3 regions of the Shewanella indica genome follow, and region 3 is predicted to be linked to each of the others. Evidence: riboswitches for the same ligand, from Rfam matches in the RefSeq annotation. Region 3 holds a riboswitch; each other region holds the start of a gene.
What was found. A riboswitch is a leader RNA that binds a small molecule or an ion and turns the genes downstream of it on or off. The one in region 3 is predicted to bind lysine.

Region 1: it holds a riboswitch for lysine, as region 3 does, so the genes downstream of both, lysC (lysine-sensitive aspartokinase 3) here and SIL79_RS12490 (Na+/H+ antiporter NhaC family protein) in region 3, are expected to answer to the same signal.
Region 2: it holds a riboswitch for lysine, as region 3 does, so the genes downstream of both, SIL79_RS04750 (Na+/H+ antiporter NhaC family protein) here and SIL79_RS12490 (Na+/H+ antiporter NhaC family protein) in region 3, are expected to answer to the same signal.

The regions. Positions count from the first base shown of each region.
Region 1 is NZ_JAWXXR010000001.1:675,839-683,047, reverse strand. It holds gene fusA (elongation factor G) at 106-2,196, shown strand; gene arcA (two-component system response regulator ArcA) at 2,534-3,250, opposite strand; gene SIL79_RS03130 (DUF3293 domain-containing protein) at 3,811-4,245, shown strand; lysine riboswitch at 4,328-4,505, shown strand; gene lysC (lysine-sensitive aspartokinase 3) at 4,642-6,009, shown strand; gene SIL79_RS03120 (succinylglutamate desuccinylase/aspartoacylase family protein) at 5,999-7,105, shown strand.
Region 2 is NZ_JAWXXR010000001.1:1,030,021-1,037,229, forward strand. It holds gene SIL79_RS04745 (HlyD family secretion protein) at 285-1,415, shown strand; gene SIL79_RS04750 (Na+/H+ antiporter NhaC family protein) at 1,500-3,080, opposite strand; lysine riboswitch at 3,163-3,334, opposite strand; gene SIL79_RS04755 (oxidative stress defense protein) at 3,541-4,248, opposite strand; gene rimO (30S ribosomal protein S12 methylthiotransferase RimO) at 4,484-5,908, shown strand; gene SIL79_RS04765 (ribosome alternative rescue factor ArfA) at 5,946-6,170, opposite strand; gene SIL79_RS04770 (substrate-binding periplasmic protein) at 6,357-7,209, shown strand, end outside.
Region 3 is NZ_JAWXXR010000001.1:2,771,265-2,778,473, forward strand. It holds gene SIL79_RS12470 (amidohydrolase family protein) at 1-2,042, opposite strand, end outside; gene SIL79_RS12475 (H-NS histone family protein) at 2,302-2,697, opposite strand; gene SIL79_RS12480 (electron transfer flavoprotein subunit beta/FixA family protein) at 3,017-3,766, shown strand; gene SIL79_RS12485 (electron transfer flavoprotein subunit alpha/FixB family protein) at 3,767-4,690, shown strand; lysine riboswitch at 4,781-4,979, shown strand; gene SIL79_RS12490 (Na+/H+ antiporter NhaC family protein) at 5,061-6,632, shown strand; gene rlmM (23S rRNA (cytidine(2498)-2'-O)-methyltransferase RlmM) at 6,918-7,209, shown strand, end outside.

The DNA.
Region 1 (7,209 bases), 2.1 Mb from region 3:
GGGGTTTCGGTGTTATAATACGCGCCTTATTTATGGGGTTCCGTCTGTCGCAGCTTTGAAGTGGCATACTCCGTCTCCTATTAACTAATCATTTGAAGTTGAATCATGACTGACTTATCAAAATACAGAAACATTGGTATTTTTGCTCACGTTGACGCGGGTAAAACCACTACCACAGAACGTATCCTGAAACTGACCGGCAAAATCCACAAGATGGGTGACAGCCACGACGGTACCACTACTACTGACTTCATGGAGCAGGAAGCCGAGCGCGGTATTACCATTCAGTCTGCTGCGGTAAGTTGCTTCTGGAAAGATCACCGTTTCAACGTCATCGACACACCCGGACACGTTGACTTCACAGTTGAAGTATATCGTTCTCTGAAAGTTCTGGACGGCGGTATCGGTGTATTCTGTGGTTCCGGTGGTGTTGAGCCTCAGTCCGAAACCAACTGGCGTTATGCTAACGAATCTGAAGTTGCTCGTATCATCTTCGTAAACAAGTTGGACCGTATGGGTGCCGACTTCCTGCGTGTTGTAGGTCAGATCAAGCGCGTTCTGGCTGCGACTCCATTGGTTATGACTCTGCCTATCGGCGTTGAAGATGAGTTTAAGGGCGTTGTTGACGTTCTGAACCGTAAAGCTTATGTATGGGATGATTCTGGTCTGCCAGAAAACTACTCTGTAGAAGAAGTTCCAGAAGACATGGTTGATCTGGTTGAAGAATACCGTGAGCACCTGGTTGAGACTGCCGTTGAGCAGGACGACGACCTGATGGAAGCTTACATGGAAGGTGAAGAGCCTTCTATCGAAGATCTGAAGCGTTGTATCCGTAAGGGTACCATCAATCTGTCATTCTTCCCCACTTACTGTGGTTCTGCTTACCGTAATAAGGGTATGCAGCTGGTTCTGGATGCGGTTGTTGACTACCTGCCATCTCCAACAGAAGTTGAGCCTCAGCCTCTGACTGACCCAGAAACTGGTGAAGAAACCGGTGAAGTCGCTACTGTATCTGCCGATGAGCCACTGCGCGCTCTGGCGTTCAAGATCATGGATGACCGTTTCGGCGCCCTGACCTTTATCCGTGTCTACTCTGGTAAGCTGAAGAAAGGTGACACTATCCTGAACTCTGCTACCGGTAAGACCGAGCGTATCGGCCGTATGGTTGAGATGCACGCTAACGATCGTAAAGAGATCGACTCAGCTCAAGCCGGTGACATCATCGCCGTTGTAGGTATGAAGAACGTTCAGACTGGTCACACTCTGTGTGATCCTAAGCACGAATGTACTCTTGAGCCTATGATCTTCCCTGATCCAGTAATCTCTATCGCTGTAACTCCTAAGGACAAAGGCGCTTCTGAGAAGCTGGGTGTTGCTCTGGGTAAGATGGTTGCAGAAGATCCATCATTCCAGGTTGAAACCGACCAGGAAACCGGTGAAACCATCCTTAAGGGTATGGGTGAATTGCACCTGGACATCAAAGTAGACATCCTGAAGCGTACTCACGGTGTTGAACTGACTGTTGGTGCTCCACAGGTAGCTTACCGTGAAACCATCACTCAAGCCGTTGAAGACAGCTACACTCACAAGAAGCAGTCTGGTGGTTCTGGTCAGTTCGGTAAGATCGACTACCGCATCCGTCCAGGCGAAGCTGGTAGTGGCTTCAAGTTCACCTCCAGCGTTGTTGGTGGTAACGTACCTCGTGAATTCTGGCCAGCAGTTGAAAGCGGCTTCGAAGACATGATGAACGAAGGTCCTCTGGCTGGCTTCCCAGTATTGGACGTTGAAGTTGAACTGTTCGACGGTGGTTACCACGCAGTTGACTCCTCAGCGATCGCGTTTGAAATCGCTGCCAAGGGTGCATTCCGTCAGTCTATGCCTAAGGCCAAGCCTCAGTTGCTGGAACCTGTGATGAAGGTTGACGTGTTTACTCCAGACGATCACGTTGGTGACGTTATCGGTGACCTGAACCGTCGTCGTGGCATGATCAAGGATCAGGAAGCTGGTTTGACTGGCGTACGTGTTAAGGCTGATGTACCACTGGCAGAAATGTTCGGTTACATCGGTCACCTGCGTACCATGACTTCTGGTCGTGGTCAGTTCTCCATGGAGTTCTCTCACTATGCTCCATGTCCTGCCAACGTGGCTGAGACTGTTATCGCAGAAACCAAGGCTCGTAACGCAGCCAAGAAATAAGGATTAATTATCCTGATAAAAACCCGCCTTGATGGCGGGTTTTTTTGTGGGCGAATATCCAGTGCCACTAAGCCAGCAGAATCAAGTTTGTACTCAGTTCGGCGGATGCCGCTGAATATCAATGGGCAATCGTATGGCAACTGTTTCCGAAACTGGCATATGTGGCAAAGGAGCTACCTAAGATAAAGGAGCTATCTAAGATAAAGGCGCTGGGATTGGCAGAGCATTACCGTGAGGAAATCACAGCAAATATCAGTAGAAGGGGGAGTGGTGATAGCAGATAAACAAAAGCCAGCTCGATAAGCTGGCTTTGTTCAGGGCCGATAACGCGTGTTTATCAGTCTTCCAGATTACCGCAGAAACGGTAGCCTTCGCCGTGGATGGTGGCGATGATTTCCGGTGTATCAGGCACACTTTCGAAGTGCTTACGGATACGGCGGATAGTCACATCAACAGTACGGTCATGTGGCTTAAGCTCACGGCCGGTCATCTTCATCAGCAACTCGGCGCGGCTGAGGATCTTGCCTGGGTTTTCCACAAAGTGCAGCATGGCGCGGAATTCGCTACGCGGCAGCTTGTAAGACTCACCCTGAGGGCTGACCAGTGAACGGCTGTTGATCTCCAGGCTCCAACCATTGAAACGATAATGTTCCACGGCGGCCTTTTCTTCAATTTCAGCTCCTGAGCTGTTGACACGAGTCAGCAGGTTGCGGGCACGAATAGTCAACTCACGAGGGTTGAACGGTTTGGTGATGTAATCATCGGCACCGATTTCCAGGCCCAAGATCTTGTCTACTTCGTTATCACGACCGGTAAGGAAGATGAGGCCGATATTGTTGATTTCGCGCAACTCCCGCGCCAACAGCAAACCATTCTTACCTGGCAGATTGATATCCATAACCACCAGGTTCACCTTGTTTTCCTGCAAGGCTTTGTGCATCTCTGCGCCATCATTGGCTTCGGTTACCACATAACCTTCTGCCTCGAAAATACTTCTCAGCGTGTTACGGGTAACGGCTTCATCTTCAACGATCAGAATGTGCGGGTTTTGCATGTTATTTACCTAATTAAATCAGTTTATCTAACCATGAGCGCGGGTGACGCTCCGCTATACTCTCTAAAACGCCAACATTCACAGGGTTCACGTAAGTGCTGTTCAAAACTGAAATGAAACGGCAACACACTTCATGATTAGCAAAAAGTATGCTCTCCACCTGGAGAGGCGCGAACTGTACTCTCTAGGATTCCCAGTGGCGGGATTTAGTTCCTGAAAGACATGGAAAATCCAGAAAATGCGATCTTAAAACCAGATTACATTTGGTACAGAGTCGTTATCATTAGAGACTTATGCTGTCGCGTAATGGCGCTAGCCTGGTCACACGCTTAACTCTAGGTCTCTGTCGATACAATCCATTGTACTAGGATTAGGCATTTGTTAACAAATGAAATGTTAACAAATTAATGTTTAACTATGATCTAAGTCACAAGTTTTTATGTTAGATATTGAAACTTAAGCGTTTTGTGTTTTGTCTTACTGTGAGCTTGCTCACGGGGCTAGGGGATTTCGTAAGCCTTTGCTAGAATAACTCCGGTTCATTAGAGACAGATACTACAATGGATGCTGCATTTGAAAGTCTCTGGCAGTACTACCAGAGCGCATGCTTTTTTTTGACTCAGTCGTTTTCTTCCGCTGTTCCTTTTGCCATTGTCACCGCCCATAACCCTCTGGGGCAAAAATTGACTTCCTGCCAGAACCGTCTTCTCGATCGGCAATTACAAGGTGATATTGATAAGCTCGGCATACCCTATCGGGCCATTATAGGTGCGGCTGAGGATCTCAGTCATATGGAAAAAAGTTGGGCCCTGTTTTTGGATAAGGCTGCGGCAATCGAACTGGCATTCAAGTACCGTCAGAATGCACTTTATTATGTGGATAAAGGCTTACTGACATTAGTGCCCTGCCATAAAGGCAAGCATGAAATAGAGCTTGGATTATTTGCAAGCCGAGCTCGTTTGGTCAATGAATTACCTGAACTTAGTGATAAATAAGTTGAGGATATTTCATCGGATGCAAATTAGCATTGACTTCATAAGGGCTTTATTGCTAATTTTTTCATCCCTTTCGCAAGAAAGGAACAGAAGAGGAGCGTTAACTAGGTAGTGAGTCAGAGGAAACCAATTTCCTATGACGGCTCATGAGGGAGATTAACGCCGAGGTCGGGATGCGTATTGGTAACGCTCTCCGGTCGGTTGGTCAGGCTGAATCCTGGCGGCTGTCACCTGGTTTTTGGTGGAGAGCTTCTGGTGACGATCGCTTTGTCCCTACTTTGGGGTGCGTTATCTCAGCACCAGGCTCTTCGAACGTTATCTGTTCGGAGCTTAACTCATGAAGTCTATTCTCGTTGTCGACCTTTCCCTGTCACCTGCCTGTGGGGGAATGCGCTGATGTCTCTTGTTGTTGCCAAGTTTGGCGGTACCTCAGTTGCCGATTATCAGGCGATGAATCGCTGTGCCGATATAGTGCTTGGAAATTCGGCTACTCGTCTGGTTGTGGTGAGTGCATCCAGTGGCGTAACCAATCTGTTGGTGGAGTTGTCTCAGGCAGACATGGGGGATGAGCGCCGTCTCAAATTATTGAAAGATATTGCCAGCATTCAATATGCGATTCTGGACAAACTTGGTAGACCTGCTGCTGTTGCCGCGGCGCTGGATGCCTTGCTCAGCCGTATGGCAACGCTCAGTGCCAAGCTGTTGCAGGGGCCGAGTAATGCTATGGTTGATGAGATCCTGTCCCTTGGTGAGCAATGCTCTTCAGCGCTGTTTGCCGCGGTATTGAGAGAACGCGGTGCCAAGGCCAGCGCCTTTGATGTGCGTCAGGTGATGCGTACCGATAGCCATTTCGGCAAGGCCGAACCACAAATCGCCGAACTGAAGCGACTGGCGACAGAGAAATTACAACCCTTGCTTGAGCAGCAACTGTTGGTGACCCAGGGGTTTATCGGTGCCGATGCCGAGGGGCGAACCACTACCCTTGGGCGTGGCGGCAGTGATTATTCCGCGGCTCTGTTGGCAGAAGCTTTGCAAGCCGATGCGGTTGAGATCTGGACCGATGTAGAAGGGATTTACACCACAGATCCCAGACTGGCTCCCAACGCCAGGCCTATCGCAGAAATCAGTTTTAATGAGGCGGCGGAGATGGCTACTTTTGGCGCCAAGGTGTTACACCCTGCCACCATCTTGCCGGCGGTGCGCCAACAGATCCAAGTGTTTGTCGGTTCCAGTCGGGCGCCGGAAAAAGGCGGCACCTGGATCCGCCATCAAGTGGAAGATGAGCCGGTATTCAGGGCCGTTGCCGTGAGACGAGATCAGACCCTGCTTAACTTGCATAGTTTGCAGATGTTGCATGCCCAGGGCTTTTTGGCTGAGACCTTTGCTGTGTTGGCGCGGCACAAGATCAGTGTCGATCTCATTACCACCTCAGAGGTGAATGTGTCGCTGACCCTGGACAAAACAGGCTCAGATTCAGCCGGTAAGGGGCTTCTGACCGAAGCTCTGCTGCAAGAGTTATCGCAAAACTGCCGGGTGCGGGTGGAAGACAAGCTGGCTCTGGTGGCGATCATTGGCAACAAGATAGCCACTACCGCCGGGATCTGTCGCCGGGTATTTGAAGTGCTCGAACCCCATAACGTCCGAATGATCTGTCAGGGCGCCAGTCCACACAATCTCTGTGTCTTGGTGTCTGAAGCCGAAGCCGGTGATGTGGTGGCCGCTTTGCATCGTAACTTATTTGAAGGTGCTCAGGATGCAGCTTGAACACCTGCAGGTTGGGGAGCTGGCCGCAGGTCAGCCTATCACCATCCCCATATATCGCTTCAAAGGCACCGGTCACTCGGCGCCCAGCGTCTATATTCAGGCCAATGTGCATGGCGCCGAGGTACAGGGCAATGCGGTGATTTTGCAATTGTTGCAGTACTTCAAGGCGCATCCGCCTCTGGGAGATGTCACTCTGGTGCCTTTGGCCAACCCCTTGGGGATCAACCAGAAAAGCGGTGAGTTTACCTTAGGCCGCTTCGATCCCATCACAGGTATCAACTGGAACCGAGCCTATCTTGAGCAGGTCGTCCATCTGGATGACTGGTATCCGCAGTATAGTGAGCTGCCGGAGCAAGCACTGTTTGATGCTTTTCGTCAGCTTCTCATTGCCAACTGTGAACAGGCATTGGCCAATCCCTGGGGAGTGACGACCGGCCAGAGATTGGCGCTCAATCTGCAGAAACTGGCACATGGCGCTGACATAGTGCTGGATCTGCACACCGGCCCCAAGTCCTGTAAACACCTTTATTGTCCCGAGTATGAGCTGTCAGCTGCCGACTACTTTCATATTCCCTACACCTTGGTGATGCCTAAAGGCTTTGGCGGTGCCATGGATGAAGCGGCCTTTAATCCCTGGTGGCAACTCAGCGATTATGCCAAGAGTAGGGGGCGAGATCTAAAAGTCGCAGTATCGGCCTTTACTTTGGAGCTTGGCAGTCAGGAGCGTATCGATCTTGCCGATGCCAGTCGGGATGCGGAAGGGATATTAAGTTATCTGAGCTATAGAGAGGTGATAGCCCAAAGCGTACTGCCGCAGGTGATGCCGCGTTTTGCTTGTTTGCTGAAAGACTATCGAAAGTTTCACGCACCTATGGCGGGTATGGTGGAGTATCTGGCCGAGCCGGGAGTGCCTTTGCCCGCCGGCGCGCCTCTGGTCAATATTCTCAGGCTCGATCGAGTCGATGTTGGCACAGAGGTTACCAAGCTCTCACTTGAGGAAGATGTGATCCCCGTGCTGCATTTTGCCTCGGCGTCTGTGCACCAAGGGACTGAGCTCTACAAGGTGATGACCAACTACTTTACTCTTTCTGATTAAGTTAGGTCCCGGTGTGAGCCGGAGTTTAACGTCTATCATTCTGTAAATGGCTGATAAATTGTAATTTTTTGTGTATTTGTTTTTCAATTGTATCCATAGGTGTT
Region 2 (7,209 bases), 1.7 Mb from region 3:
AGCAATCACTGCACCATGAAACCGTACTTCTGGCGCAGCAGTTGGAGCTATTGAGTGAAAAAGTCGCCGCCCTGGAAGCCCAAAAGCATGCCGCCACAGAGGCCCTTGCAGCGTCGAGTGCCCAAGTCCAAGCCCCAACCCAAGTCCAAACGTCTTCAGAAGAGCCCCCAGCCGACCCCAAACCCACCAGCGGCATGGGCTTGGATACGGCAGCAGACTCGACCGACATTCCAGGTACAGATAATCAGACCCAAAGCAATAACAAGAATGGGGAGAACAGATAAATGGATCTCTTGCTTATCCTCACTTACACCGCCATCTGTGTCGCCATCTTCAAGATTTTCCGCATTCCACTCAACAAGTGGAGCGTGCCCACCGCCGTCCTCGGCGGAGTAGTGCTGATAGGCACCTTGATTTTGTTGATGAACTACAACCATCCCCATACCGCCATGGGCAGCCAGATGTATGTCACCACCCCGCTGATCCCCTCGGTGCGCGGCAAGGTCATAGAAGTGCCCGTCATCCCCAATAAACTGCTGAAAGAGGGCGAGTTACTGTTCCGGGTCGATCCGACTCCTTATCAGACAGAAGTCACCCGGCTGGAGGCCAGCCTGGAGCAGGCTAAACAGGCGGTATTGGGGCTGGACGCCGCCTATAAGGCCGCCGAGGCCAGTCGCATCAAGGCCGAGGCCGAACGGGACAGAACCCAACTGGAATATGAGCGCTACCGCAGCGGTTTTGAAAAAGGCGCCTTCACCCGTGCCGATGTCGACAACCGTCGTCAGTACTATCTCGGCGCCCAGGCCTCAGTAGAGGCGGCCGAGGCCGAAGCCCGGCGCGCCAAGCTGGCACTGGAAGCCGAGTATCAGGGGCAAAACACCCAAGTGGCCGAAATTGCCGCCATGTTGGAAAAAGCCAGATTCAATCTGGAGGAAACCAGCATGCATGCCCCCTCAGACGGTTATGTAACCCAGTTGACCCTGAGACCGGGAATGATGGTGGTGCCCATGCCCTTCAGGCCTGTGATGACCTTTGTCCATCAGGAGGAGCGCTTCTTTGTCGGCGCCTTTAGGCAAAACTCGCTGCTGCGGCTGAAACCCGGTTTCAAGGCCGAGCTGATCTTCCGCGCTCTGCCGGGCAAAGTGTTTCAAGCCGAAGTGGTCGAAGTGCTGCCGGCCATAGGTGAATCTCAGGTGCAGGCGCAGGGGCAGCTCTATGGCTCGTCACAAATTCGCCTCAACGGCCGACCTCTGGTGAAACTCAAGCCGCTGGATGACCTGAGTCAGTATCATTTGCCACTGGGTACCAATGTGGAGATCGCCATCTATTCCGACAGCTTTGAGCATGTATCAATCATGCGTAAGGTATTGATAAGGATGAAAAGCTGGCAGAACTATCTCTATCTGGATCACTGAGACTCCTTATCTTCGCGCAAGCCTTTGGCAAGAGTAAAAAGCCCCGGAAAAACTCCCGGGGCGTTTTGGTATCCCATCTCAGCCTCAGCCGATGGCGGCCTCGGGAGCCGCCTGGAAACGCCTGGCGTGGTAGAGGCAGAAGAGTGCAAACCAAGCGGCACTCACCAGGAAACCGGCCAGGGTGGAATGCAGCAGCCCCATGGCCAGATAACCGAGCGCTGCCCCGAAGGCGACTGTCAGGGCATAAGGCAACTGGGTCAGTACGTGGTCTATATGGTGACAGCCGGCACCGGTGGCCGACAGAATACTGGTACTGGAGATGGGCGAACTGTGATCGCCAAACACAGCGCCGGCCAGCACAGCCGACAACATGGGCAGCAGGAGTTGGATATCGCTGGCGGCAGCCATATCACCGGCGAGCGGCAACATGATACCGAAAGTGCCCCAACTGGTGCCTGTGGCAAAGGCCATGGCGCAGGAAAGCACAAACACCACCACAGGCAGCAGCCCTGCGGGCAGGTTGCCGTTAGCCAGGCTAGCGAGATATTTGCCGGTTTCCATGTCACGCACCACGGCGCCTATGGTCCAGGCAAACAGCAGTATATTGATAGCCGGCAACATGGCCATGACGCCTCTGGGGGCGGCGCGCAGCCAAGTGGATATCCCAAGGCCGAGACGCAGGGCCAACAAGCCGGACACCGCCAGGCTGCAAAGGGCGCCATAAACCAAAGATGAGCCCACATTGGTATGTTCAAAGGCGCCCAGCACACTGAAGGCCTGACCATTGGCGGCCAATACCTGAGCCCCGGAGTCCAGCATGAAATAGATACTCGCCGCCGTCAGTGTCACTATCGGCAACACCATATCCAGCATGCCGCCGCGGCTGTCGGCCGGGGCTTCCATATCCAGCCCTATGGGCCTGCCCTTGGATTCATCCCAGAGCTTACCTTCGAGCGCCCGCTGCTCATGCTGTCGCATCGGCCCAATATCCAGTTGGAAAGCGATCACCACCACCACCATGATCAGGGTAAATACCGCATAGAGGTTCATGGGGATCATCTGCACAAAAGCGGCGATCGGGCTCTGCTCTGTCACCCCATGGGCCACGAGTATGCCGCCCACCAGGGCGATGATATAGGCTCCCCAGGAAGAAATGGGCATCAATACGCATACGGGCGCCGCAGTCGAGTCCAGCAGATAGGCCAACTTGGCGCGGGAGATCTGGAATCTATCGGTCACAGGGCGGCAAATGGGCCCCACCGACAGGCTGTGGAAAAAGTCGTCAATAAAAAAGGCAAACACCATCAAGCCGGTGAGCGACTTGGCGCCCTTGCGGCTCTGGCAGCGCCTGGCGGCCCATTCGGCGAAGGCCCGGGTCGCACCCGAGGCGGTCATCAAGCTGATAAGCCCACCCAGCAGCAGCATAAACAGCAACATATTCAGGTTATCGCTGTTGGGAGCACCATCGACCCAGAAGATTTTCAGCACACTGTCAAACAGGTAGCGCAGCGATTGCAGCGGTGAAAACTGCTGCAACATCAGGCTGCCGGCGACTATGCCTACCCCAAGGGAGAGCAGTACTCTACGGGTGATGATCGCCAGCGCAACCGCCAGCAGAGGAGGAACTATGGACCAGGGAGAGTCCGCAAAATGCATGATATTCATGATCTCTTTACACCAAGAAAGGTGGAGATCTACCGATAGGATCGAAGAAACTCAGACCAAGGAGGGCAGAAACTTCTCAGCTCCTTCAGGTAGCGCTCCATAGTGGATGACTATGGCAGTCCTGCACCTGTTAGATACAGAACCAGCAGCTAGGTTTGATGGCCTGGCTACTTCGGCGCCGACTCCTTTCCCCGGGCCTCAAAGGCATCACCCTCTTCCCGGTTACTTTTAGGCAGCGCGCCTCTACTCAAAGGTATTCGACTGGCATTCTAACTATCACAGCCCCAATAGCAAGCCGGATTGCGCCTCTGGCGGTAAATATCCCGCTAGGCGGGCATTAAGCCCAGGGGAAGTGACTCATGTCACGGCCTAGCAATACCGGCACCGCTTGTTCACGAGCCACGGTTAAAAACTGCTTCGCTCCATCAGCGAGCCAACGGCTCTCCCCCCGATGCTTACCTCAGTCACGCAGCTTGTAGCTGACCTCGACCCTGTCGGAGAAGGTTACCTGGCCATACTCATAGCTCTGGTTGATAGCACCTTCGGCCATCATGGCGGCCTTGTACATCACAGGACGCACCGGGCCTTGGTCGAAATAACGAATCGACCAGACGCCATCGAGTTTCTCGCCGAATCCGGCCGCCAGTTCACTGGCCTTTTGCTTGGCATCTTCAATGGCCGCCTGCCGCGCCTGCTTGCGCATCTCGGCTTCTTTACTGGACTTAAGGTTGATCTGGTTCACCTTGTTGATCCCGCCTATTAACGCCGAGTCCAGTATGGGATTGAGCTGATCCAACTGTTTCACCAACACTGTCACACTGCGACTGGCGCGATACCCCTTGAGCTCGGGCGCCTTGTCCTTGAGGTAAACATACTCAGGTTGCAGATTCAGATTGGCGGCGGCAATCGACTCCTTGGCGACCCCGGCCTTGAGCAGGCGCTCGATAAAAGCGGCCACAGCCTTGTCGGATGCGGCCTTGGCCGCCTTGGCATCAGATTCGCTTAATGACACTTCAACATGGATTTCGGCCATATCGGGCTCAACCTGTATCTGGCTGACGCCTGTGGTTTCCAGCAGAGGTCTATCCTGAGCCAGTACTGAGTGGCTCATCAGAGTAGCGGGTAACAATGCGCCTATCAGCGCCAGATTCAGCAGAGATTTTTTCATCTTGGTTCTCCAAAAAGTTCGCTTTCGTTGACCATAGAAACGCAGCCGGCTGACAAAAGGGTTAAAAAAATCAAAAAATTTTTCAACGACGTTTTGAAGCGGCAACCGAGATGGCAACATAGAACATAAATTAGCCAGCCCAACTGTACCTTTTCTATGGCTGAGGTATAATCGCCGCCAATTTTACCGGCACCCAAGCGTGCTCCATCAGCTTTAGCATTGCGGAAAACAGCTCTTGAAGAAATCAGTCGACATTTTTGATCCCAAGCAGACCACGACTCTGGACACTCCGGCCAAGACTCTGGCACAGGAAAACAGCCCTGCCGAGGCCCAAACCAGCGGCAATCGCATCGGCTTTGTCAGCCTGGGCTGCCCCAAAAACCTGGTGGATTCCGAGCGGATCCTCACCCAACTGCGCATCGACGGCTATGAGGTTACCAACAGCTATGACAATGCCGACCTGGTAATAGTCAACACCTGTGGCTTTATCGATGCCGCGGTGGAAGAGTCGCTGGATGCCGTGCGTGAAGCGCTGGAAGAAAACGGCAAGGTGATAGTCACCGGCTGCCTGGGCGCCAAGGAAAACCAGATCCGCGAAGTGCATCCGGATGTACTGGAGATCACCGGCCCCCACAGCTATGAAGCCGTGCTGAACCATGTGCACAAATATGTGCCCAAGCCGGAGCACAACCCCTTCACCTCGCTGATCCCGCAAGCCGGCGTTAAGCTGACCCCCAAGCATTATGCCTACCTGAAGATTTCCGAAGGCTGCGACAACCGCTGTACCTTCTGCATCATTCCGGCGTTGAGGGGCGATCTGGACAGCCGCAGTGTCGGCAGCGTGCTGGATGAAGCCAAACGCCTGGTGGAAAGTGGCGTTCAGGAAATTCTGGTCGTCAGCCAGGACACCTCGGCCTACGGCAAAGACAAGGGCGGCCGCACCGATTTCTGGAACGGCATGCCGGTGAAGCAGGATATCACTACCCTGGCCCGCCACCTGGGCAAGATGGGTGTGTGGGTGCGCCTGCACTATGTCTACCCTTACCCTTGGGTCGATGAGCTGATCCCGCTGATGGCCGAAGGACTGATCCTGCCCTATCTGGATCTGCCACTGCAGCACGCCAGCCCTCGCGTGCTCAAGATGATGAAGCGCCCCGGCCGGGTCGACCGCCAGTTGGACGCCATCAAGAAATGGCGTGAGATCTGCCCGGATCTGGTGATCCGCTCAACCTTTATCGTCGGCTTCCCCGGTGAAACCGAAGAAGACTTCGAAATCCTGCTGGACTTCCTGCGTGAAGCAAGGCTGGACCGAGTGGGCTGCTTCAAGTACTCGGAAGTCGATGGCGCCGTGGCCAATACCTTGGCCGAGCTTATCAGTGAAGAGGTCAAGCAGGACCGCTATGAGCGTTTCATGCAGGTGCAGGCCGAGATCAGTGCCGAGCGGCTGGCGCGCCTGGTAGGCCGTGAGCTGGATGTCCTTATCGATGATGTGGACGAGGAAGGCGCCATTGGCCGCTGCTATGCCGATGCGCCTGAAATCGACGGCATGGTATTCTTAAACGGTGAAGTGGAACTAAGCCCAGGGGACATGGTGCGCGCACTGATCACTCATTCTGATGAGCACGATCTGTGGGCCGAACTGGTGCAGATGCCGGAATAAACTCTCCCAACACCTTGGAGAAATCTTTATTGAGGTGTCAGCAGGGTGAAAAGATTAGAGTCATAAAATCAAAAGGGGCAACACCCTGTTGCCCCTTTTGATTGCGTCCTTTACGACTGTATGATCCTTTGCCCTTCTTCGGCTTCTCGCTGCGACAGCGAAACAGTGAACTGGTCACCACCGCCTTGAGGGCATTATCTTTGATCTGTCCACGACCGGATTCATGCTCCAGCTGTGCAGTCTGCTTAATATGTTTGGCCATATCGGCTCCTTATTTCAATTGGATGAGACTTGCCCGGCCATACCGGACAAAAATCGCGCAAATATTATCCTCTTTTATTAAAACAACCAAGTATCGACTCCAGGAAAATATCACGAGTATTTTACCTATGCTATCAACCCGCCTCATCATTCAGCCTGCGTCAGCCCCACCCGAAGGAGTTATTCTGTGATCATAAAGTTCTGTTTGACACTGCTGACGCTCGCTTGTGCGACACAAGTATTTGCCGCAGAAAATTGTGAGTTAACCATGGGGTATCGCACCAATGCCCGGCCACCCTTTATTGCTCAGGCCCCGGATAACAGCGGCCTCTATCTCAGCCTCTATCAAGAGGCAGCAGCCAGAATAGGTTGTAGTCTCAAGGTAGTGCGAGCGCCGAAAAAGCGTATCCTACGGGAAATAGCCAAGGGCAGTATCGACTTTTATCCCGGCTTGGCCTTCTCCAAAGAGCGCCACAACTACGCGCATTTCATCGTCAACGGCCTATCTGAACGCTATATCGGCGTCAGCCGCAACGACTTGAGTGACATCACCTCACTGCAGCAATTGGTGGATAAACAATTGGTGCTGCTGATCTCCCCCGGTAGCTATCAACTGGGTGGTTTACCGAACAAATTAATAGTGCGCAAACCACCGGATATGGGCACAGATTCGGCGATAACCTTTCTCAAACAGCATCAGGGGGATTTCTATATCTACGATGAATCTACCCTGAGATACTGGCTGCAAAATCATCCTCAGCACGGGCTAAAACTACATCCCAACTGTTGCGATAACAGGCGGCAAGGACACCTGGGGTTCTCACGCAATAGCCGTTACTTCAGCGCCGAAGTAAATCCCAATTATGTTGCCGCCAAACCGATATCCATTGGCAACAGCCCTTGGGAACTAAAGTCAGGCAGCATAGCCTACGCACTGCAGCAAGCCTTGTCTGAAATGGCCAACAGCGGTGAAACCAAGCGGCGTTATCAAGACTATATGCAGCAAGTATCACAGCCTGCTGCGGCGCCTTGGTTTCCCT
Region 3 (7,209 bases):
TAGATGGCAATATCATCCGGGTTCAGCACATCGGCTATTTGCACTTCTGAGGTGATGGCATCGGACATCTCATTGAGGCCGCCGTTGACGGCAATGTGGGAATGCTCATCTATGATCCCGGCAGTCAGGTGCATACCAGCTCCCTCTATGACCTGATAACCACTCGGAGTGCTGAGATTGGTACCAATCTTTGCAATCTTGCCGTTGGCCAGAATCAGGTCGCTGTTGCCAATTATGCCGGCCTCGCTTGAGGTCCAAAGGGTGACATTGCGGATATGCAGTTTTTCCGTACCTGGCTGCTCACTGCGGCCATAGGCTTGCAGTGGACTCGTTAAACGGCTGAGATACTCGGGTTCAGTTTTACTGATTGTCTTTGACTGAGAGTTGACTGCCGCTGCTGAGGCTTTCGTTTCTTCAGCTGTTTCTGCCGTTAAAGGTGCGTGCGGCAATCTTGAACCGGCCAATTGGGTGATGGCACCGTCGGCATGCAAGAGTCTGCCCTGCAGCCCTTCATCATCTTGCCAAAGGGTTATTCGACTAATGCCACCGATACCGGCATCTTGCAAATTGGCACTGAAGCTCAGGCGTTTGCTATCGGTAGTTAGATGAGCGAGTTCTACTTGTTGATCACCGCTGCTGAGGCTACCCCTGAGCGTTCGGGGCTTTTGTTGACTCAGTTGTAGTTCAAGATCCAGTTCCAGTTCAGCTAGATGCAGGCGATAACTGCCTTGCCACTGATATCCAGGTGGCATTAGTTTTTGCTCTTCCCCTTGTAGCCAAACGCTGATTATTTCGCCGTCCTGAAACAGATTGCCTTTGGCTATCACCAGATCGGCCATATAGCCAGGTGCCAGTTTACCGACTAAATCCTCTATGCCGGCAGCTGCAGCGGCCTGGGTTGTCAGCGCTGCCAATGCGGCTTCTTCATCGAGGCCGGCCTGCAGCGCCATTCTTAATCTGGGCCAAAAGGCTTTGCCATCCATGCCATATTGGGTGAAGGAGAAAGGAATGTTATTGGCGGCGAGGACGGCGGGATTACTCGGTGCCCGCTCCCAATGTCTCAAGATGTTGAGTGGCACTTCTCTGGCATAGTCTTCGTCACTGACCTGAGGAGCTGCAGGAAAGTTCAACGGCAATATCAACACGGGTCGATATTCTAGCAGTTCTTTCACTCTTGCATACTCCTGGCCATTTCCCAGTAAGATTGGCTGGATATCTGATTGGCTCAAGAGCTTAGCTGCACGCAACTGGTTATTGAGATTTCGGGTGTCAAATATCACACCACGAGTTTTTATATCGTGTAAGCGCTCAAGGGCGGTATTAAATTCCGGTGATAATAAACCCTCGCGTCCGGCTGCATTCTTTTTATTCTGGTTATACCAGTTGGCATCACTGAGAGTCTGTCTTATTAACGCTATGCTTCCCATCAGAGAATTGGGATAATCCTGTGGTGAATTGCCTTTATCAAATGCCATAAAATGTCGGCTTCTGGGGCGATATATCACTTGGTTACTCTTTTTGTCGGCCAAAGAAAGTGAGACGCCGACTCCCCTGAATATTCCGTCAAGATGTGCACTCTGGACACTGGTGAAGCCATTACTTATCCAATTTGATGCAGTTTTGTTGTCCGGCAAGACATAAGTAAACCATTCTTTCTCTGCATGAATGGCGCCATTTGCGGCTACCGCCCCTTTTGACTTAATTTGATAGACTGGAGCTTCAATTGCGGCCGCAGATTCTGAATACTCCAAACCATATTTGGCAAAGGGATCGATAAATCCCGGATAGATGGTGTAACCATTGAGATCTATCTTATAAGCATTTTGTGGAATTTCATTATTGGAAATTACTTGTTTTATTCGGTTATTTTCAATAAGTAATGTAGCGTTATCCAGCTGTTCTCCAGGTGAAAGTATAAGCTTGGCATGGGTTAAGGCGGTCAATCTCGGGGTATTGTCTGTCAGCTGTGTCTCATCGGCAAAGGCGCTACAGGCCACAAGACTGAACAACAGTAGGTTTATGGCGGGGAAAGAAATTCTCATCTGTTGTGGCTACCTTGTCATAATTCCTTGGGGAGAGTCATTGTCATCAGAGAGGAACAGGCTGCGATCAATCAGTACGTTTCCCCTACGAGTGATAAAAAAGCGGACGAAAGCCTCGCTTTAAGTCGGCAGTCGTAAACTTAACTCAGCCTAAATGTAAATGCCAAGGCGTAATTGTAAGGCTTTTTAACAGATGCCAGACGTCTATCAGACATAAAAAAGCCCCGACACTGTCGAGGCTTAAGCTAGGAAAACCTGATTAAATCAGGAAATCATCCATTGAACGACCTTTATCTACTTCGTTCTTGAATACAGTTGGCATACGGCCTTGGCCGGTCCAAGTAATAGTTTGACCATCTACAACGATTTTGTATTTTGGTGGGCGGGGAGCACGCTTCTTGGGAGCAGCCTTGGCGGCAGCAACATTACCCAGATCTTCAACAGATAGGCCAACGGCTTCCATCTGCTTACGGATCTCTTCAATTTTAGACAGACGTTCAGCCTGTGCCTTTTCTTCTTTCTTGGCTTCTTCTTCACGATCAATAATGATCTTATCCAATTTGACTGCCAGATCGCGCAGATCTGCAACGCTTAACTCTTTTACTGCGGCTTTAAAACGACGGCCGTGAGTCAATATATCAAGAAAATCGCTCATAAGTATTTAGGTCCCACGCTAATTTATAAATTGGGTTAAGGTGAATATCGCTATAAATAATAGAAACTATAAGTGTCAGGATCAAATATTTTTACGTCAATTGACATTAATTTCTTTATTTATTTCAATTCTACGACCATAAAAGTTGCCAAGTGTTCAAAAAACTGACCATAAAGTGTGACAGAATTGGCAAACGAGCGTTTAAACTACTGTTGACGTTAACGTCAACAGCACGTAAAGTTGAGCCATCCTGTACTGATGTATCTGGTATCATCGGTACGTAATCCACATAAGATACAAGGTGTAGGAAGGAAACCCTATGAAAGTATTGGTGCCAGTAAAACGTGTGGTCGATGCCAATGTTAAGGTCAGGGTCAAGGCTGACAATACAGGCGTTGAAACAGCCAACCTGAAAATGGCGTTGAATCCATTTTGTGAAATTGCGGTAGAAGAAGCCGTACGTCTAAAAGAAGCCGGCAGTGCTTCTGAGGTCGTTGTTGTCAGCATAGGTCCCAAGGCGGCACAGGAGCAACTGCGTACCGCATTGGCTCTGGGCGCCGACCGTGCCATTCACATTGAAACCGATGAAGAGCTGGTGCCCCTTTCTATTGCCAAGTTACTCAAGGCAGTGCAGGACAAAGAGCAGGCGCAGCTAATTCTGATCGGCAAGCAGTCCATCGATGGTGATAACAATCAGACCGGACAGATGCTGGCAGCGCTCGCCGGTATGCCTCAGGCAACCTTTGCATCTGAAGTGAAGCTGGAAGGTGAAACTTTGCTGGTTACCCGTGAAGTGGATGGTGGTTTACAGACTCTGTCCATGCCTCTACCGGCTGTAGTTACAGCGGATCTGCGTCTGAATGAGCCTCGCTATGCTTCTTTGCCCAATATCATGAAGGCCAAGCGCAAGCCGCTGGAAACCATGAGCATTGAGGATCTGGAAGTGACTCTCAAGCAGCACGTACAGGTGTTGGAGGTAGCAACGCCGGCCAGCCGTCAGGCGGGTGTGATGGTGGCTTCCGTTGAGGAGCTGGTGGACAAGTTGAAAAACGAAGCGAAGGTGATCTAAATGGCCGTATTAGTAATAGCAGAACACGATAATGCCAGCCTGAAACAGGACACAGCCAAAGTCGTCGCCGCGGCCAAAGCCATAGGTGGAGATATTCACCTCTTGGTTGCCGGTCAGGATTGCAAGGCCGCAGCCGATGCCGCCGCCAAGCTTGAAGGTGTCAGTAAAGTACTGTTGGCCGATAATCCTGCCTATGGTGCTCATCTTGCCGACAATATTGGTGAGCTCATCTTGTCTTTGAGTGGCGACTACAGCCATATTCTGGCTGCAGCCTCAAGCCAGGGTAAGGATATACTGCCAAGAGTGGCGGCTTTGCTGGATGTGGCTCAACTTTCTGAGATCACCAAGGTGATCGATGCCGATACTTTTGTCCGTCCCGTCTATGCCGGTAACGCCATGGCGACCGTTAAGAGTCTGGATAACAAGAAAGTGGCCACAGTGCGCGCCAGCGCCTTCGACGCCGTTGCCGAGACAGGTTCAGCTGAAATCAATCAGCTCGACAGCGTCTTTGACGCCAAGAGCAGCTTTGTCTCTCAGAGTTTGACCGAGTCGGCTCGTCCGGAGCTTGGCAGTGCCAGAGTGATTGTTTCCGGTGGTCGCGGTATGGGCAGTGGCGAAAACTTTGCCATGCTGGAAACCTTGGCCGATAAGCTTGGCGCCGCCGTAGGTGCATCACGGGCCGCCGTAGATGCCGGATTTGTTCCCAATGATTTGCAGGTCGGTCAGACAGGTAAAATTGTGGCGCCAGAGCTGTATATTGCTGTGGGTATCTCCGGAGCGATTCAGCATCTGGCCGGGATGAAGGATTCAAAAGTCATAGTGGCTATCAACAAAGATCCTGAAGCGCCTATTTTCCAGGTTGCCGATTATGGTCTGGAAGCTGATCTGTTTGATGTGGTGCCCAAGTTGAACGAGTTGATTTAATCTGTGATCTAGGTCACGATAGGCGGCTTTGGGGTAGCATCCTCAAAGCCGCCTATGTTTTTATGTGCCTCACGCCTGAAATCAGGCGTCCTGAGAAGTAGAGGCGCACTAAATATCAGTAGCGGTAAGCAGGGTGATTCCGTTTATGTATCGCGAAAGGATTTGGTGCCGAAGGGGTTGCGACTCATCAAAGTCCACCGCTGGGGCTGTTACCAAATAGGGGCAGCACTGCCATAGTATATTCTGTCGGGATGACAGATTGACGTTACTATGGAGCGCTACTGAAAGGACAGGTGCTACTCGGTATGTTTTTGCCTTTTCCCACCAGTTCAGTTGCCCTCCATTCGTATTTAACGAAGAACAAGACTCAATGACAGTACTAAGTTATGCCGACTCGGCACTCTCTTTGTTGCCGCCGGTTGTGGCAATTTTATTGGCGATCTTCACCCGGCGGGTGTTGTTATCTCTAGGGCTGGGAATACTGATCGGAGCCTTGTTGCTCAATCAATGGTCGGTGTTGGATACCGGGGTTTATCTGGGGCAAAGGGTGCTTTCCCTGGTTTGGGACGATGGCGCTTTTAATGCCTGGAACCTGTATATTCTGGGTTTCCTGGTGCTGCTGGGAATGATCACTGCACTGATTACTGTTAGTGGCTCTGCCAGAGCCTTTGCCAACTGGGCCAGACAGCATATCCGCAATCGTCGTGATGCTAAGCTGCTAACCATGTTTCTCGGTTGTGTGGTGTTTATCGATGACTACTTCAACAGCCTGGTGGTGGGCAGTATCGCTAGACCGCTGACCGACAGATATTATATCTCCCGCTCCAAACTGGCGTATCTTTTGGATTCAACCGCAGCGCCTGTGTGCGTTATCTCGCCGGTTTCCAGCTGGGGTGCCTATATTATTGCCCTTATCGGCGGTATTCTCACGGCTCATGGTTTTACCGAGACCGGACATCTGAGCGCTTTCGTGCAGATGATCCCGATGAACTTCTATGCCCTGTTTGCCCTGGCGCTCTTGCTATGCGTGGCCTATATGGAGCTGGATATCGGCGCCATGCGCAAACACGAGCTTAATGCCCGTAAAGGCAATCTCTATGATGAGTCCAAGGGACTGCCTCCCGGTGCCAATGCCGATCTGCCCGAGGCGGAAACCGGTCAGGTGCACGGCCTGTTCCTGCCCATAGGTGTCTTGGTGGTGGCGACTTTCTACTTTATGGTTTCCAGCGGCGCCGATGCCCTGGCGGCAGAAAGCCTGCCTTTCAGCATCATAGGTGCCTTTGAGAAAACCGATGTGGGCTCGTCACTGTTTTTTGGCGCTTCCATCGGACTGGTGGTAACGCTGCTGCTGGCCTTTATCCAGAAGATTGAAGCCAAGATGATCCTCAAGGCGCTCACCTCGGGTGCCCGTTCTATGTTGCCGGCCATCTATATTCTGATGTTTGCCTGGACCATAGCCGGGATCATAGGCTCATTGGAAACCGGCAAGTTTATGGCCAGTCTCGCCAGTGGCAATATTCCCTTTGCCTTGCTGCCGGCCGTGTTATTTATTTTGGCTGGGCTTACCGCCTTTTCTACCGGCACCAGCTGGGGCACTTTCGGGATCATGTTGCCGATTGCTGCCGATATGGCTATGGGCAGCCACAGCAGTATGATGTTGCCTATGTTGGCGGCCGTGCTGGCCGGTGCTGTATTTGGCGACCACTGCTCGCCGATATCGGACACCACGATTCTGTCATCTACAGGTGCCGGCTGTCATCATATCGATCACGTGTTGACTCAGCTGCCTTATGCGGTGTTGGTGGCGCTTATTTCCCTCGGTGGTTATATAGTGCTCGGTTTTACCGAGTCGGTATGGTTGGGGCTTGCCTGTAGCTGTGTATTGTTCCTGCTGGGATTGGTGTGGCTCAAATGGCAACAACCCAAGAATACTAATGCCTGAGCTGCCACCCAATAGCTTGCGTTAACAGCACCCGCCCTGATGGCGGGTGTTTTGTTGTAATGCCATTTCGTTTACTTGATTCAGCTTGGGAGTTGGCTTTGGTAAAGAGTCGTGTGCCGGCATCAAGTTCGGCCGTATTTGAATACCTGATCAAGATTAATGCTGGTTTAAAGTCCAACAAGGAATGGAATAACTAACCTGCGATGGGAAAAGGCTTCTGATATACTTGCCGCCTTCGCCAGTTGCCGGAGGCTTTCCGGTAAGATTCACTGTTTGGAAATACCAATGAACAACCTGTTTCTGTTTTGTCGTGCCGGCTATGAAAAAGAGTGCGCGGCCGAGATCCAAAATCGGGCGGCACTGCTCAATGTCGGTGGTTTCGTCAAGGCCAACAACAACGATGCCTATGTGATCTTTCAATGTTTTGCCGAAGGGGAAGCCGATACCCTGGCACAGGAACTGGCGCTGGACTCATTGATCTTTGCCCGGCAGATGTTTGTTTGCGGCGATCTGCTCAGCGACCTGCCTCCGGAAGACAGGGTAGGGCCAATTACCGCCGCGCTTGAAGATGTCAGCA